Catalinimonas alkaloidigena: one gene and its partner. The protein of the gene in region 1 interacts with the protein of each later gene in a pairwise test. Links are inferred from orthologs where the notes say so. Each region holds a gene or a part of one and is shown on either strand. Other genes may lie near its edges.

Region 1 (3,944 bases):
AAGCTCGCCAAACACATAAACTTCGCCTTCGATCGGTGGAGTCAAGAGTTTGAAGTGAGCGTATACGTAATCGGCAGCGGTGTTGCTTTCACGCGTTTCATAATTCTCGATCACGAATTTCCCGTTCAGGTCTTGTAACTGGGTATAGACCGCCCGTCGTCGCGATTTGTCGGGCACCAGGTAAACGTCGACGCGCTGGTCGGTCCGGTCGATGCTGGCCATGCCAAACCCCAGAAACCGGTAGCTGCGCAGGTCGACCGTGCGGTACTCGTTCAGGCCCGGAAAGTTATTCTCCCCGCTGAAATACTGGTAGTCGAGCGTTCGATCGTTCGGGTCTACGTAGAGGGGCGCCAGCTTTAAGGCATTGTCCCACCGTCCGTTTTGCCGAACAAATGTCTGCATGTTTACCTGAGGATTGACCAGGTTCAACTGTGCGTAGTTGATGATAAAGTCCACCTGTTCGTTGGTTGCGCGCTGGGTTACGTCGGCCGAAAATTTGACGTCGGCCCGGATGCTGACCAATTCTTCGTAGACCGAAAAACGGCGGGTAAGTACGATGTCCTGTTCGTTGTTTTCCCGATAGACCACCACGACGTAGTTGCCCGAGACTTTCACGGGCGGGAGCGTCATGCTGTAATGCACGTAGGGCATCCGCGTATTGATGGAAATCTCGTAGTTAGTGATCTGAAACTGGTTGTATTCGAACATGTAATCCATGTCGAACAGTTGCGATTTCTCCCAGTTCGCATCGCAATGGATCAGTTTGAAATAGTAATTGAAGTACTGATCGCCCAGTTCGTCGAACTCCAGCATCAGTGCCGGCGGATTTTGCAGCGGGATCACCGGGTTGCTCAGCATCTGCTGGGCGTCGTTAGGGCCGGTGGTCAGCGGGTACAGCAGCGGAGTGCGAATGCGCTCTTCGTACGTGTAATCTGCCAGCCGGAGGGTTTTGTCCTGCACGGCACCCGTGGCCGTGACGCGGCCGTTTGCGTTGGTACCGGAGCCGGCTTGTTGCGCCACCGGAACGCACGTGCTGATCAAAAACGGCAGAGCCAGAAGGGGGAGAAGTCGGATCATGAGAAAAGGGTGCAACAAAGAAACGAACGTGTTTACGATCCTATTTTCTTTTCAAGCGCTTCAATCTCCAGCATCAGCTTCTCCCAGGCAGTATTCTGCGTGTCGATACTCTGTTGCAGGCGTTGGTAACGTCCGTTAACGGTGTGCAACTGATCCGGGTTGGCGTAAATGGTCGGGTCGGCCATCTCTTCTTCCAGTGTGGCTTTCTGACGTTCCAGCTCTTCGATTTCTTTCTCCTGCACTTCCAGCCGACCCCGCAGTTGCTTCAGCGTACGACGCGCCTCCTGGTGTTCTTGTGTATCGGCGGGGGAAGCGGTTTTCTGCGGCTGCGGGGCAGGCGCAGGAGCGGGCGGTGCGGAGGCGCGCTGCGCTTCGCGCTGCTGCTGCCAGTAGAGGTATTCGTCGAAGGTGCCCGGATATTCTTTGATTTCGTGCTCCTCGATGTACCAGATTTTGTTGGCGATGTGGCTCACGAAGTGCCGGTCGTGCGAAACGCACACAAAGCTGCCTTCGTATTGCTGCAGGGCCTGAATCAGGATGTTGACCGATTGCATGTCCAGGTGGTTGGTCGGTTCGTCCAGCAACAGAAAGTTGGCTTCCGAGATCAGCGTACGGGCCAGTGCCACGCGCGACTTTTCGCCTCCCGAAAGGACCTTGATTTTCTTAAACACCTCATCGTCTGAAAACAGAAAGCACCCCAGCACGGTCCGCAGTTCCATCTCGGTTTTGCCCGAGCCGGCCTGTTTCAATTCGTCGAGCAGGTTATTTTCGACGTTGAGCGATTCGAGTTGGTGCTGCGCGTAAAACGCCTGAATGACGTTGTAGCCCTCGTTGCGCTCTCCCTGCACCTGCTCGCCCCCCGACAGAATGCGCAGCAACGTTGATTTCCCCCGGCCGTTGGCACCGACGAGCGCAATTTTGTCGCCACGTTGCACCATCGCGTGCGTGTGCTGCAAGATCACTTTGTTGCCGTAGGCCTTCGACACATCTTTCAGTTCGATGACCTGCCGCCCCGAAGGCTGCGAAAAATTGAAGCGGAAATGGACCCGAGCGTTTTGATCGACGACGTCGTCGATGGTTTCCATGCGTTCGAGTGCTTTGACGCGCGATTGTACCTGCCGTGCCTTGGTAGCTTTGGAGCGGAACCGTTCGATGAAACGTTCCGTCTGGCGGATTTTCGCCTGTTGGTTCTCGTAGGCGTTCTTCTGAATTTCGTTGCGCAGAGACTTTTCTTCCAGGAAGAACGAGTAGTTGCCCGGATAGACGTTGAGTTGCTGTTGCGCCACTTCGACGATCATGTTCGAAACGTTGTCGAGAAACTGGCGGTCGTGTGATACGACAATGACGGCTCCTTCGTAGGTCGTCAGGTAATTCTCCACCCATTGGATGGACGGAAGGTCCAGGTGGTTGGTCGGTTCGTCGAGCATCAGGAGCGAAGGCTTTTGCAACAGCAGCTTGGCCAGCATCACCCGCATACGCCATCCGCCCGAAAACTCGCGCAATGGGCGCTGCAACTCGTCGGTCGAAAAGCCCAGCCCTTCCAGAATGGCTTCCGCGCGCGCCTGCATGGTATAGCCATCGAGCAGTTCGAACTCCTCCTGCAACCGCGTCAGTTTGTCAACCAGATGATCTTCGTAGTGCTTTTCCATCTGGTGCAGCACGTTGTCGATCTGTCGCTGTACTTCCAGGCCGCGCTCAAATGCCTGCATGGCGACCAGCAGAATGGAATCCTCCGTCTGGTAAGAAAGCAGGTCCTGGTTCAGGAAGCCGATGGAGCAATCGTTCGACATCGAAATCGATCCGCCATCGGGCGAATATTCGCCGGTGATCAGGCGCAGTAGGGTAGACTTGCCGGCACCGTTCGGGCCGATCAGACCAATGCGATCTTTGGGTTTGATGTGGAGCGAGGCCCCGTCGTAAAGCGTGCGGCCGCCAAAATGAAAGGACAGGTCGTTAATAGCGATCATACCACGAAGTTACGCATTGGTGCGCGAACCCATTGTACGCGCGTGCTAATTCGCCTTTGGTACGAAGCGTGTCCGGTAACTTCAGGAAAAAGTACGGCCGATGCCTACGGAACCAACCGACCGAAGCCGGTCCGTTCGCGCAGGATCACCGTTGCTATCCGCACGTGCGAAGAGCAGCCCAGCCTGCTGACCCTTGCTAAAAATGGTAGGAGGGAAGAGAATACTTCCGAAAGGAGAGAGAAGCGGTCGGAGTGCACACAATCTAGTACTTTTAGTCGCCTATCATCCGACCCTTATGTTAAAACCTGGTACTGTTGTTCCTGATTTGGTACTGCCTTCGCTCGATACGCCCGCATGGCATCTGACTGCCGAACGCCCTGCACATTTCACCATGCTGGTGTTCTACCGCGGGTACCATTGCCCGATTTGCCGGAAGTACCTGCACGATCTGGAAGTTTATATGCCGGAATTTCGCCAACGCGGTGTCAATCCTATCGCGCTTAGTTGCGACGTGCAGGCACGCGCGCAAATGGCCCGCGACGAGTGGTTTCTGCCCCACGTCCCCATTGCCTACGCACTGCCTCCGGAAACGGCCCGCAGTTGGGGCCTTTACCTGTCGCGCGGAAAAACTGCCTTCGAACCAGCGCTTTTTAATGAGCCCGGCATTTTCTTGCTGCGTCCTGATCGCACACTCTACGCAACATTTGTCCAGTCGATCGCCATGATGCGCCCGGCTTTCGATGATATGTTGCGGGCGCTGGATGTTATCATTCGGGAGGATTACCCGATTCACGGCGAAGCGTGATCAAGTACGAGAAGCGAGGTGTAAGGCTTAGCTCAGTTCTTCGACCGTGCTGACCACCTGACTAATCTCTTTCAGACGCAGCGAATAGTACATGT
Region 2 (4,019 bases), on another replicon or contig:
TTCGTGATGCGTCCATCGACACCGGTACCTTTCACGGCCTGGGGATCGATGCCTTTTTCGGCCAGGATCTTTCCGGCCGCGGGCGACGGATGGCCTGTGGCGTATGTTTTCTCGCCGGAAGCCGCGGGCGCTGAGGCAGTCTGGGCCTGCGGTGCCGCCGGAGCAGCAGCCTTGCTGGCACCTCCTTTGGCTTTGGCTTCGATGGTGCAAATCAGGTCGCCGATCGAGAGCGTGTCACCCTCTTGCGCCTTGATGTGCAAAATACCTGCCGCTTCGGCGTTGAGTTCGAACGTGGCTTTGTCCGACTCAATCTCGCAAATCACTTCTTCAAACTCTACAAAATCTCCCTCCTGTTTATTCCAGGTCCCGATGGTGACCTCCGTAATGGATTCTCCTACGGCCGGAACGCGCATCTCGAGGACCTTTCCTGTCCCGGCTGCTTCTTCTGCTTCGCCGGTCGAATCTCCGTAGCCTTCTCCCTCGGTTGCTTTCGCGCTTTCGTTTTCGGCCGGCTGTTCGTCAGAACCACCCGCCTGGCCGTCGGTATCGATGGTGCAGATCAACGCATTGATCTCCAGCGTATCGCCTTCCTGGGCTTTGATGGTCAGCGTACCCGCCACCGGAGCATTCAGTTCGAACGTGGCTTTGTCAGATTCTAATTCGCAAAGCACTTCATCTACTTCCACATGGTCGCCGTCCTGTTTGTTCCAGGTCCCCACGGTTACTTCTGTGATGGATTCCCCGACAGCCGGGACTTTTACTTCTTGCAAACTCATTCGTGAGTAGGTTAGTTAGATTTTATAGAGTGATAGATTTTCGTTCAGGCAAACGCACGATCAACGATTTGCGCCTGTTCCTGGGCATGGACTTTGGCGTATCCGGTGGCCGGAGAAGCACTGACGCGTCTGGAGATCAGTTCGAGGTGGCGCTCACGGTACATCCGCAGCATGTACGCCCACGAACCCATGTTTTCGGGTTCTTCTTGCACCCACACCAGCTCTGTTTCTTTGGCGTAGCGCGACACCAGGCGTTCGATCTGTTTTTTCGGGAACGGATGCAGTTGCTCGATCCGAACGATGGCGACGTCTTTCCGCTCATCCTGCTGCTGGCGCTCCAACAGGTCGTAGTAGACCTTGCCTGAGCACAACAGGACGCGTTTCACCTGGCTCGGATCGTTTGCATACGCGTCGTCGTACACTTCCTGGAAACGACCACTTGTAAAGTCGCTGATCGGCGAAACCACTTTCGGGTGACGCAGCAACGATTTGGGCGACATCACGATACATGGTTTGCGGAACGGCCATTTTACCTGACGGCGCATCAGGTGGAAGAAGTTCGCCGGCGTGGTGACGTTCGCCACCACGATGTTATACTCGGCCGAAAGCTGTAAAAAGCGTTCCAGGCGCGCGCTGGAGTGTTCCGGTCCCTGCCCTTCGTAACCGTGTGGCAACAACATAACAAGGCCGTTCATCCGCTGCCATTTGGTTTCGGAACAGACCACAAACTGATCGATCATCACCTGCGCCCCGTTGGCAAAGTCGCCAAACTGTGCTTCCCAGATGGTCAGGGCTTTCGGACGAGCCATGGCGTAGCCAAACTCAAACCCGAGCACGGCATATTCCGACAGAAACGAGTTATAAACCCGGAACATTTCGCTCTGCGACGGGTCAATGTGGTTCAGGCTGTAGTATGCCTCGTTGGTTTTCGCGTCGTGCAACACCGCATGGCGGTGCGAGAACGTACCGCGCTGCGAATCCTGTCCGCTCAACCGTACGGCGTGCCCTTCCAGCAGAAGCGAGCCATAGGCCAGCAGTTCGCCGGCTGCCCAGTTCAGTTCCTGACTCTCGAAAAACATCTGCTGCCGCTCTTTCAGCAGCTTGCTGACCTGCTTGAGGGGCTTGAAGGCTTTCGGAAGGTTCACCAGGGCTTCGCCCACTTTGGCCACGACCTCGTCCGAAACGAACGTCTCGGGCGACTGCTCAAAGTCTTCGGGTGTGGAGCGACGCAACTCCTGCCACACCTGCTCGGTTTTCTGGTAAGAGTACGGCAGCGGCTGCTGCTTCACCATGTTGAGGCGATCTTGCAGCAAGGCGCGGAACTCTTTGTCCATCGACTTCGCCAGTTCCGCATCTACGTCCCCCCGGTCAATCAACTGCTTGTTGTAGACTTCGCGTGGGTTCGGATGTTTGGAGATGACATTGTAGAGCGTCGGTTGAGTGAACTTCGGTTCGTCGCTTTCGTTGTGCCCGTGCCGACGGTAGCACACCATGTCGATGAAGATGTCACGGTTGAATTCATGACGAAACTCGGCGGCTATTTTAGAGGCAAACACGACCGCTTCCGGATCGTCGCCGTTTACGTGAATCACCGGAGCGTCGATCACTTTCGCCACGTCGGTACAGTAAATGCTGGACCGGGCGTCGTCGAAGTCGGTGGTAAAACCCACCTGGTTGTTGATCACAAAGTGGATGGTGCCGCCGGTATAGTAGCCCGCCAGCTTAGACATCTGTGCTACTTCGTAAACCACTCCCTGCCCCGCAATGGCGGCATCGCCGTGAATGAGGATGGGAAGAATTTTATCGAAGTCGCTTTCGTATTCTGCATCGCCTTTGGCGCGCGCAAAGCCCTCTACCACCGGGTCGACCGCTTCCAGGTGCGATGGGTTCGGGGTCAGTTTCAGGTATACTTTTTCGCCGGTCGGGACTGTTACCTCACTGGAATATCCCATGTGGTATTTCACGTCTCCATCGCCCATGGTCAGGTCGGGCGTGGCGTTGCCTTCGAACTCACTAAAAATGTTTTCGTAGGTCTTACCCATGATGTTGGCCAGCACGTTGAGGCGACCGCGGTGCGCCATGCCGATCACGATCTCTTTCACGCCCAGCGTGCCCGAACGGGTGATGATGGCATCCAGCGCCGGGATGGTCGTCTCTCCCCCTTCCAAGGAAAAGCGTTTCTGTCCGATGTACTTGGTGTGCAAGAAGTTCTCGAACACAACCGCTTCGTTCAGCTTCTCCAGAATGCGCTTTTTCTCTTCCAGCACCGGATTGAACTCCAGCGCTTCTTTTTCGGCTTTGTGCTTGAACCATTCCAGTACGCTGGGCTCCCGAATGTACATGTATTCGAAGCCTACCGTGCCTTCATAAATATGCTTCAGAGCGGCAATGATGTTGCGCAGCGAAGTACGCCCGATGCCCAGTTCTTCCCCGGCATCAAACTCGGTATTGAGGTCCGCGTCGCTCAGATTAAAATCCTCGAGATCGAGGAGGGCTCTGCGGTCGCGGCGCTGCCGCACCGGGTTGGTTTTGGAACGCAAATGTCCACGCGAGCGATACGCGTGAATCAGCGCCTGTACCAGAATTTCTTTGTTGCTGATGGAATCCACCTGGCCGGTGCCGACCGAAGGGCCTACCGGTTCAACGCCGAGTGCTGCGCCATTAGCGCCCTTCTCGTGCCCACTACTGCCGTTGCCGTTGGTATGCGGCGTCTCTTCACTAAATTGTTTTGAAAACTCGAACCCTTCGAAAAAACGCTGCCAACTGATGTCAACGGAGGTAGCATCTTCTTTGTAGCGGAGGTAAAGCTCGTCGATGTAGCTTACATCGGCGTTGCTGAGGTAGGAATAACTATCCATGATAATGGTGGAAAAATTGACAAGTCCGCAAAAGTAGTGGATTGAAAAGTCAGATTAAAACCTAGTAATCGATTACACAAATATACCACTCCTCTAACGGTAGCTTTTAGTAGAATGTTCGGTGCAAAGTACGATTTATTTTACATCTCCGTCCCGAAAGCATAATCTTTCAGGTAATGATACGGCGGGGTCAGGTGCCCCCTCTGCGCAATCGTCGCACGCTGGATAATACCCGTCGGATCGTCCAGCAGCAGGGCCGGCAGTACGTTATCGATCAACTGCCGACCGAAGTCACGCGAGGCATCGCGCGGTAATTCGCAGGGGAGATTGTCGACGGCCATCACCGTTACGTGTCGCTCGTGCGAGAAAGGCCGCTGCACCGTTC

Evidence for each region. The genes of interacting proteins can lie anywhere in the genome.
Region 2: the proteins of BLR44_RS00240 (region 1) and BLR44_RS08010 interact in binary tests that used the Escherichia coli proteins (3 or more experiments, as listed by UniProt). The link is inferred for Catalinimonas alkaloidigena from one-to-one orthologs.

Annotation. Positions count from the first base shown.
Region 1 is NZ_FNFO01000001.1:50,948-54,891, forward strand. Bases 578-3,446 are described here. They hold BLR44_RS00240 (ABC-F family ATP-binding cassette domain-containing protein), read right to left. Parts: upstream 3,045-3,446; coding sequence 1,110-3,044; downstream 578-1,109. Other genes in these bases: BLR44_RS00235 (type IX secretion system plug protein), read right to left, coding at 578-1,077; BLR44_RS00245 (peroxiredoxin-like family protein), read left to right, coding at 3,340-3,446. In the rest of the region: more of BLR44_RS00235, read right to left, coding at 1-577; more of BLR44_RS00245, read left to right, coding at 3,447-3,849; BLR44_RS00250 (ArsR/SmtB family transcription factor), read right to left, coding at 3,877-3,944. UniProt on the Escherichia coli protein: Genetic data indicate it may be involved in ribosome assembly or function.
Region 2 is NZ_FNFO01000003.1:207,237-211,255, forward strand. The notes cover bases 621-4,001. They hold BLR44_RS08010 (2-oxoglutarate dehydrogenase E1 component), read right to left. Parts: upstream 3,635-4,001; coding sequence 821-3,634; downstream 621-820. Other genes in these bases: odhB (2-oxoglutarate dehydrogenase complex dihydrolipoyllysine-residue succinyltransferase), read right to left, coding at 621-776; BLR44_RS08015 (NAD(P)-dependent oxidoreductase), read right to left, coding at 3,775-4,001. In the rest of the region: more of odhB, read right to left, coding at 1-620; more of BLR44_RS08015, read right to left, coding at 4,002-4,019. UniProt on the Escherichia coli protein: E1 component of the 2-oxoglutarate dehydrogenase (OGDH) complex which catalyzes the decarboxylation of 2-oxoglutarate, the first step in the conversion of 2-oxoglutarate to succinyl-CoA and CO(2).